Regions from separate parts of the Luteibacter flocculans genome, predicted to be linked through region 1. Evidence: riboswitches for the same ligand, from Rfam matches in the RefSeq annotation. Region 1 holds a riboswitch; the other holds the start of a gene.
What was found. Region 1 has a riboswitch for cobalamin ahead of IM816_RS01365 (ribonucleoside-diphosphate reductase subunit alpha). Riboswitches for the same ligand answer to the same signal wherever they lie in the genome.
Positions count from the first base shown of each region.

Region 1 (4,837 bases):
CGGCGCATCGCTCCGGACCACCCACGAAAATCGCGGCTGCTTCACATCCACATACGTGGGTGATTCGGCGCGCTCCACCCGTGGCGTGGCGAGCGTTATCGCGGCGTTCGCAACAGGGACGACGGCGAGCCAAGCGCAGGCGGCAAAGAGACGCAGGAGCAACGTGACGACCTCGGTGCGAGCCAGATAGCCGAGCATAGCGCGCAAGAACGCCGGCATGACACGCATGAAATCTGACTGTCATGCGTACGGGGCATGACATCGCGTGGACGGGACATGGACGTTTCGCTGCGTAAACAGGAGAGACCCTTCCCACGAGAGACCGCCCCCATGGCTCACGCCGCCAACCACGATCCGTACGCCATGCAAGATCCCCGCACGCAGTATCCGCAACCGGACTTCTCGAAGCAGCCGCAGCCGGCACCCGGCCTGGCGAAGGAGATGGTACCGAGGCCAGATCACGGCGAGACCAGCTATCACGGCAACGGCCGCCTGCATGGCCGCAAGGCGCTGGTGACCGGCGGTGACTCCGGCATCGGACGTGCTGCCGCGATCGCGTTCGCGCGCGAAGGTGCCGAGGTGGTCATCAACTATCTGCCCTCGGAGCAGAAGGACGCCGACGAAGTCATCGCGCTCCTCCGCGCCGAAGGCAGCAAGATCGTCGGCATACCGGGCGATCTCCAGAACGAGGCGTTCTGCAACGAGCTGGTCGCCAAGACCGTGAAGGAGTTGGGCGGCCTCGACATCCTCGCCAATGTCGCGGGACGCCAGCAGTATTCGAAGTCGATCGACGAACTGGACAGCGAATCGTTCCAGGCCACCTTCCGCACCAACGTCTTCGCGTTGTTCTGGCTGACCAAGGCCGCCATGCCGCACATGCCGCCGGGCGCCGCCATCGTCAACACGGCGTCGATCCAGGCCTATCAGCCGTCGGACATCCTGCTCGACTACGCGCCGACCAAGGCGGCTATCGTCGCCTTCACCAAGGCGTTGGCGAAGCAGGCCGCCGACAAGGGCATTCGTGTGAACGCGGTGGCACCGGGTCCGGTATGGACGCCACTGCAGCCGAGCGGCGGCCAGCCGCAGGAGAAGGTGGTGGAGTTCGGCAAGAACGTACCGCTCGGCCGGCCGGGCCAGCCGGTGGAGTGCGCACCGCTCTACGTGCTGCTGGCGAGCCAGGAAGCGAGCTTCATCACCGGTGAAACCTACGGCGTCACCGGCGGCAACATGCTTCCCTGACCCGCGCCAGACGAAGGGCTAGGTGGCCCGCGTAATCCGCCCGATCGCATCCATCAGGTCGGCGACACCGTAGGGCTTCACCAGGATCGCGGTGCGTTCGTCGCGCTGTATGCCATTGGCGGTGTGATCGCCGGTGGCATACAGCACCGGAAGCTCAGGCTGTTGCTCCCGCAACCGATCCGCGACTTCCACGCCGTTCATGCCTGGCAAGCCGACGTCGGCCAGTAGCACGTCGATTGGCTGCGCGTTATACACACGCAGCGCTTCATGGCCGTCGCCAGCTTCGAAGGCCATGTGTCCGCGACTTTCCAGCATTTCGCAGATCGACATGCGGATCAGCGCATCGTCTTCGACCACCAGCACTCGCATCGGCGGCGGCACCGGCGTCGCGGTAGCCGACGCCATCGGCAGCGCATCCTGCGTACGCCGCAGGCGCGTCGCCAGCACGTTGCGCACGCGTCGCGCGAGTTGGTCGCGGGTGTAAGGCTTGCTCAGCAGCTCCACGCCCTCATCGAGGCGGCCGCCATGCACGATGGCGTTTTCCGTGTAGCCCGAGGTGAACAGGACGCCGATACCTGGCTGCCGTTCGGCGGCCTTGCGCGCCAGCTCGGGGCTGCGCAACGGACCGGGCATCACCACGTCGGTGAACAGCAGATCGATCGCGATGCCGCTCTCGATGATCGACAATGCACTTTCCGCGTCACGTGCCTTGAGCACGCGATAGCCGAGGTCGCCCAGCATGGCGACGACGGTCTCGCGCACGGCGTCGTCGTCCTCCACCACCAGGATGGTCTCGTCGCCACCGCGCACGCCTTCCTCCTCAATGTCGACCACCCGGTCCTCGCTCTGCGTCGAGCGCGGCAGGTAGATCTTCACCGTCGTGCCATGACCCGGCTCGCTGTAGATCTTCACGTGGCCGCCGGACTGCTTCACGAAGCCATAGACCATCGACAGGCCAAGGCCGGTGCCGCGGCCTTCCGGCTTGGTCGTGAAGAACGGCTCGAATACCTGGTCGATGATCTCGGCGGGAATGCCGGTGCCGGTATCGGTGACCGCGATCATGACGTACTGGCCCGGACGCAGGTCGCCGTGTGCCGCGGCGTAGGTAGCGTCGAGCAGCGCGTTGCCGGCCTCGATGGTCAGCTTGCCGCGCCCTTCCATCGCGTCGCGTGCATTGAGCGCGAGATTGAGCAGCGCGTTCTCGACGTTGCCCGGATCGACCAGCGTGTTCCACAGGCCGCCGGCCACCACGGTCTCCACCTCGATCGCCTCACCCAGCGCGCGGCGAAGGAGTTCGTCCATGTCGCGGACGAAGCGGCCGATGTTCACCACCTTCGGGGCCAGCGGCTGGCGCCGACCGAAAGCGAGCAACTGAGCGGCGAGCTTGGTGCCGCGGGTGACGCCGGCCATGGCGTTCGCCACGCGGCGTTCCGCGCGGGCGTTGCCCGCCACGTCGGCGCTCAGCAGCTGCAGGTTGCCGCTGATCACCTGGAGCAGGTTATTGAAATCGTGCGCCACGCCACCGGTCAGCTTGCCGATCGCGTCCATCTTCTGCGCTTGGCGTAGCTGGTCCTGGGTCAGACCGAGCGCGAAGTCCACGGGCTCGCCGTCGCTCCGGGTCGGCAGCAGCGACACCATCAGCACCGGCTCGGCGTCCGTACCGCCGCGCCACGGCTCCACGGACAGGCGCCAGGGCGTGCCGTCGGCCGAGGCGACCTCCAGCGTGGCGAGGCCCTCATCTACGGATCGCGAAAAGGCATCGACGATCCGTTTCCGGGTCTCGTCACCCCATACGGCGAGGAAATCGTCCGAGGGCAACCGAGCGGCCGCCCACGCATTCGCGTACAGGAGCTCCCCGGCGGTGGAAAGGGCGACGATGCCGTAGGGAACGGCATCGAACGACCGGGAGATCAGTGCATGATCCTGCAGCGCAAAGGAAGATGGCATCGAGCCTGGCGGGTGCGTGAGGGAGGAAAGACGGGAGTTTATCGTTGCTCGCAAGATCCGATTGTGTAGACGATCTTCACATCCTCTTCGCGCTCGATTACGAATCCGATCAGATACCTGCGCCAGACCCAACATCTTGTGTTGACCCCTCGCCCCGCCGGCTATATCGTGTGCCCGCTGGTGTCCGGAGAGGCGCGACTGCCCGTCGGACTTAATAGGGAATCCGGTGCAAATCCGGAACTGCCCCGCAGCGGTAAGTGGAAACGACCCCGTCTGAATGCACTGGTCCTCAGCGACTGGGAAGCGATGGGTAGGCGGGCCTCCGGGCCCTCGTCCACGAGTCCGAAGACCTGCCAGCGGTCGGTGCCTCATCGGTGCCGATTGTGGTGACGGCTTCCGCGGGGAAGCGCGTCGCGGACCGGAGCCGCCCTGGGCAGGCTCCGTCCCGGCTTTTTTCCCGTTGGCCTGAACCGCTTCGAGCCCCGTCCGAGGGAACGGGAGTTTGAACCTGGCCCTGGGGCACGCCACACATGACCACGATGGATTCCGCCGCGCACGAGCGCACCGAGACGGCCGACGCCGTCACCACCACCCCGCCCGCGACCGGCAACGCGCCCGCCGCTGGCTATCGCAACGAGCCGCCACCGGCCTTTGCCCTGACCCCGCCGCACAACCCCGGCCAGATGCGCGTGACGAAGCGCAACGGCGGCCAGGAAGTCGTCGACGTGAACAAGATCGTGCGCGCGGTCACCCGCAGCGCCGACGGCCTTTACGCCGTGGACCCGATGCGCGTCGCGCTGAAGACGATCGGCGGCCTCTATGACGGCGCCACCACACAGGAACTCGACCAGCTGTCGATCCGCACGGCCGCCGCGCTGACTGCCGAGGAGCCGGAATACGGCCAGCTCGCCGCGCGCCTGCTCGCCGCCTTCATCGACAAGGAAGTGTCCGGGCAGGACATCCAGTCGTTCTCGCAGTCGATCTCCACCGGCTTCGAGCTGGGCATTCTCAACGAGCGCCTCCGTGACTTCGTGCAGGTGAACGCGCGCAAGCTCAACGATGCCGTGGACACCAGCGCCTCGCGACGCTTCGAGTACTTCGGCCTGCGCACGGTTTACGACCGCTACCTGCTGCGTCATCCGACGAAGCGCTTCGTCATCGAGACGCCGCAATATTTCTTCATGCGCATCGCCTGCGCGCTCGGCGGCAACGACGTGGCCGAGACGCTGGAGCTGTACCGCATGCTCTCCTCGCTGGAGTACCTCGCCAGCTCGCCGACCCTGTTCAACGCCGGCACCGCGCACGAGCAGCTGTCGTCGTGCTTTCTGCTGGATTCGCCGCAGGACGCGCTCGAGTCGATCTACGCCAAGTACGGTGACGTGGCCCAGTTGTCGAAGTTCGCGGGCGGCATCGGCCTCGCCTATTCGCGCATCCGCTCGCGCGGCTCGCTGATCCGCGGCACCAACGGCCACTCGAACGGCCTTGTGCCGTGGCTGAAGACGCTGGACGCCTCCGTCGCCGCCGTGAACCAGGGCGGCAAGCGCAAGGGCGCGGCCTGCGTGTATCTGGAATCGTGGCACGCGGACATCGAGGAATTCCTCGAATTGCGCGAGAACACCGGCGACGACGCACGCCGCACACACAACCTCAA
Region 1 covers NZ_CP063231.1:326,352-331,188, reverse strand. The annotation lists gene IM816_RS01380 (alpha-L-rhamnosidase) at 1-228, opposite strand, end outside; gene IM816_RS01375 (SDR family oxidoreductase) at 331-1,239, shown strand; gene IM816_RS01370 (response regulator) at 1,258-3,186, opposite strand; cobalamin riboswitch at 3,348-3,558, shown strand; gene IM816_RS01365 (ribonucleoside-diphosphate reductase subunit alpha) at 3,726-4,837, shown strand, end outside.

Region 2 (4,837 bases), 200 kb from region 1:
GTCGGTGCCGAGATACGCACCGCGGCTGCGCGTGTCGTAGTCGTACGCGTAGACGCTGCGTTCGGTGTTGGTCTTGTCGCCGATGCCGGTGACTTCGAGCAGATGGTTGTCGGTGATGTTCCAGTCGATCTTGCCCATCCACTTCGTGGCCTTCTGCGTCTGGTTCGTACGCTGCGGGGCCAGAATGCTGCTGGTGGACTTGGTATCGGTGCGGGTGAAGTCGCCCGCAGCGAACAGGAACAGCTTGTCCTTGATCAGCGGACCGCTGATGTAGGCGGTGTACTGGGTGTCGCTGCGCTCGTTGTCGCCGCGGTTCTGGTACAGCTGGCCGTTGGTGCGATAGATATTGCGTGGCGACTGGCGTGCGCCGTTCGGCTGGATGTACATGCCGACGCCGCCCTTCCAGGTGTTGCCGCCGCGCTTGGTCACGATGTTGATCACGCCGCCAGTCGAGCGACCGTATTCCGCACCGTAACCACCGGTGAAGATCTGTTGCTGGTCGATCGCGTCGTAGGGCAGGCTGGTGAAGCCCAGGCCGGTGAGCGCGTTGGTCACCGCATAGCCGTTGATGTAGTACTGGTTCTCGGACGCCGACGAACCGCCGAACGAGGCGACGTTACCGTAGCGGCTGTCGCCGGAAATGACGCCCGGCGCGAGCAGCGCGGCCGCTGTCACGTCGCGTGCGAGAGGCAGCTTCTGCAACTGTTCCGAGGTAAGTACGGTGCGCGAGTCGACCTGGGACACGTCGATCGCGGGGAGGACGTTGCCGGTGACCTGCACGCCTTCCAGGTTCTGCGCGGAAGTTGCAGAAGCAGTCGCTGCGCCGCCGAAGGACACGTCCACGCCGCCGCCGAGGTTCACCTGCACGTTGTCGCGGCTTTCCGCGACCTGACCGCCGCGCTGGACCGATACCTTGTAGCGGCCGACCGGCAGCGAGCTGGCGCGGTAGCGCCCATCGGCATCCACGCCGACGTCGCGGGTCAGACCCGTATCCAGGTTTTCGAGATGGACGACGGCGCCGTCCGGCTGCGCGACGCGGCCGAACACGACACCGGAAGCATTGGACTGGGCGAGCACGGCGCCACTGGCGAAGCAGAAGGCGAGGGCGGTGCACAAGGCGGTGCGCCGAATGGCGCCATTGCGAACGTTGGAGGCCTGCATGTGTTTGTCTCCCCGAGGAAAAGCAAGAAAGCCGGCTGCGAAGGTGCGAGCCGAGCTCCGGCGGTATTGCTGTCTCATCGCCCCGCTCCACCGGTCCCCCCGGACGCGGCTTCGTAGGCCATGCCTCCCGTTGCGCCATACCGCGCGCCCGACAGCAATTCCTTTCGCTTGTAATCGAATTATTTTGCGATGGTCAACCCTGTGTTAAGCAAAAATTAAATTTGTCGTGACAAACAAGCACTTGCCGGCTACCATCCGCCCCGTTCGGGTGTCCGCGCCGACGGTGGTTGGCGTGGATTAAACGGGAAGCCGGTGCGTTCTTTCGTAGGACAAGGCCGGCACTGCCCCCGCAACGGTATGCGTCCAGGCGGGCATTGCCCGTTCGCGGACTCGGTAAGACGCCACTGCGCGAGCGGGAAGGCACCGGGTCCGGCCATCGTCGATGGCTGACGCGAGTCCGGAGACCGGCCCGATGTCGACCCGCCACCCCGGCGGGCGTCCCTGTTTCGATCGATTCGCGGAGGGCGGATCCGGACAGCCGCCGGGTTCCCTCCCGTTTGCCGTTCGTCGCACGTCCTCCGATTGCCTGCATGAGCCGCTTTGCGGCGAAAGGAAGACGTTCCATGAAGAAGACCCTGCTCGCGGCGGCGCTTTTGTCCACGATGACGATGGCCCATGCCGCCGACGCGCCCGACCGGCTCGATCCGGTGGTGGTGACCGCCAACCGTGCACCCACGCCGCTGGACGAGGTGCTGGCACCGGTCACCCTCATCACCCGCGAGGACATCGAGCGGCTGCAGCCGGTGAGCGTGCAGGATCTTCTCGTTGGCCTGCCCGGCGTGGCGATCGCGAACACCGGCGGCATCGGCCAGCAGACCTCGTTGTTCATGCGCGGCACCAATTCGTCGCACACGCTGGTGCTGGTGGACGGCGTGCGCGTCGGCACGGTGGGTGCCGGTCTGCCAGCCTATGAGCAGCTTCCCGTGGAGCAGATCGACCACATCGAGATCGTGCGCGGTCCGCGTTCGACACTGTATGGATCTGACGCCATTGGCGGCGTTATCCAGATCTTCACCCGCCACGGCCAGACCGGTGAGGCGCCGACCCCGACGCTGTCCGTCACGGGCGGTAGCCACGGCTATACCGCGGGGCAGGCCGGCATTTCCGGTGGCGGCCAGCACGGCTGGTACAACGCCAGCCTTGGCGGGCAATACACGGCCGGGATCAACGCTTGCCGCGTCGGCGCCGCGGAGGCCATGGCGGGCTGCTTCACCGACGAGCCGGATCACGATGCCTCGCGCATGTATAACGGCGCCTTGTCGGGCGGCTATCGCTGGGACGATGGCACCGAGCTCACCGGTAGCTGGCTGCGCAGCAAGGGCGACATCGAGTACGACGGCGACTTCCAGAACTTCACGCGCCGCTCCCAGCAGGTGGCCGGTGGGAAGCTGGCTTTCGACGTGATGCCGGCGTGGCGCATGTCGCTCGCGCTCGGCCAGAACCAGGACCGCGCCGACAATTACCTCAATGGCGCCGACAAGACGCTCGACTTCGTGAACTACGGCGTGGACAAGGCGCGGGTGGGCTATCTCTACTCCAAGCGCAATCAGGCGTCCTGGCAGAACGACGTGACCCTCGCCGCAGGCCAGACCCTGACGGCCGGTGTCGACTACCAGCAGGAAACGTTGAAGAGCGATACCGACTACCTGGCCGACTCGCGCAACAACACAGGCATCTTCGCCCTGTACCAGGGTCTGTTTGGCGCCCACGAACTCCAGCTTTCGGTCCGTCACGACCACAACACCCAGTTCGGCAACCACACCACCGGTTCGGCGGCCTATGGTTTCCGCTTCGACAACGGCATGAAGCTCACGGCGTCCTATGGCACCGCCTTCCACGCGCCAACCTTTAATGACGAGTTCTATCCGTACGGCGCGCCCGTCAATCTGAATCCGGAAACCTCGCGTACTGCCGAGATCGGGCTGTCTGCGCGTCCCGGGATCTGGAACTGGGCGGTGAACGCCTACCAGGCCACCGTGAACGACCTCATCGGCTTCGATGCCAACTTCCTGCCGATCAACGTGAGCAAGGCACGCATCCGTGGCATCGAGGGGCAGGTGGGTGCGGACGTCGATGGCTGGCATGTGCGCGGCTACGTCACGCTCCAACAGCCGAAGAACCGCGACGGCGGAAGCCAGGACGGCAACCTGCTCGCGCGTCGCCCGGAACGCACCGCCCGCGTGGACCTGGACAAGGACCTGGGCGCATTCACGCTGGGCGGCTCGCTCAACGCGGCCGGCCACAGCTTCGACGACGCCGCCAACACGCGCCGGCTGGGCGGTTACGCCACCGCCGACCTCCGCGCGACATGGCACGTCGATGCCGACTGGAGCGTGCAGGGCCGCGTCGCCAACCTCGCCGACAAGCGCTACGAGACGGCGGCCTATTACAACCAGCTGGGTCGCACCTACTATCTGACCCTGCGCTACGCGCCCGCACACTGAAACCGGGAACCCCTGTCTTCCGGCAGGGGCCCCACTAAAGGCACACGCGACGAAACGCGCGGGACGTCATAAAGTCCGCGGGCGCGGGGTACCTTCCCGCGAACACAGGACGTGCCGTGAACTTTTTTGCTCCCTTCATCCGCCGGCCCATCGGTACCTCGCTGCTTGCCGCGGGGCTGACCCTGGCCGGTGCCATCGCCTATATGTTGCTGGGCGTTGCCGCGTTGCCTTCGATCGAGGTGCCGGCGGTGTTTGTCCAGACGCAGATGCCTGGCGCCAGCGCGCAGACGATGGCGTCCACCGTGATCGCGCCCCTTGAGCGACACCTGGGGCAGATCCCGGGCGTGGACCAGATGTACTCGAACAGTACGGAAGGCGCAGGGTTCGTACGTATCCGCTTCGATATGAACCGCTCGACGGACGCTGCCGCGCGCGACGTGCAGGCCGCCATCAACGCCGCCGCCGCGGATTTGCCGGCCGGCATGCCGTCGCCGCCGCAGTACTTCAAGTTCGATACGGGCCAGATCCCCGTCCTGCTCGTCGCGCTTACCTCGAAAACGATGCCACCCGACAAGCTCTACGACGTGGTCGACACGCTGATCCGGCCGGCGGTCGCGCAGATCGACGGCGTATCGCGCGTGCAGATCTTCGGCGGTACGCCGCACGCGGTCCGTATCGAGTTGGATACCAACGCCCTTTCGTCGAAGGGGCTCACCGCAAACGACGTGTCGAATGCACTGCAGGCCGCCAATGTGAACTCGCCGCAGGGTGTGCTCTCCGACGGCGACTCACAGATGACGGTGATCGCCAACGACGGCCTGCGCAGCCCCGAGGACTTCGGCAAGATCCTCATCGCCGTACGCAACAACGTCCCGGTGCGGCTCTCCGACATCGCCAAGGTGTACAGCGGCCAGCAGGACCAATACCAGAAGGCGTGGTTCCAGGGCGAGCGCTCGGTCACCATGCAGATCAGCAAGCGGCCGGAAGCCAACTCGATTGCCACGGCGGAAGCCATCCGCCAGGCGTTGCCGCGGTTCCGCTCGCTGCTGCCCGCCGATGCGGAAGTCACGCCCATCTTCGATCTCACCCAGACCACGCAGTCGGCACTGCACGAGGTCAAAGTGGCCTTGATGATCAGTATCGTCATGGTCGTGCTGGTGATGCTGGTGTTT
Region 2 covers NZ_CP063231.1:123,720-128,556, forward strand. The annotation lists gene IM816_RS00545 (TonB-dependent receptor) at 1-1,161, opposite strand, end outside; cobalamin riboswitch at 1,411-1,648, shown strand; gene IM816_RS00550 (TonB-dependent receptor domain-containing protein) at 1,785-3,665, shown strand; gene IM816_RS00555 (efflux RND transporter permease subunit) at 3,782-4,837, shown strand, end outside.
Region 2: it holds a riboswitch for cobalamin, as region 1 does, so the genes downstream of both, IM816_RS00550 (TonB-dependent receptor domain-containing protein) here and IM816_RS01365 (ribonucleoside-diphosphate reductase subunit alpha) in region 1, are expected to answer to the same signal.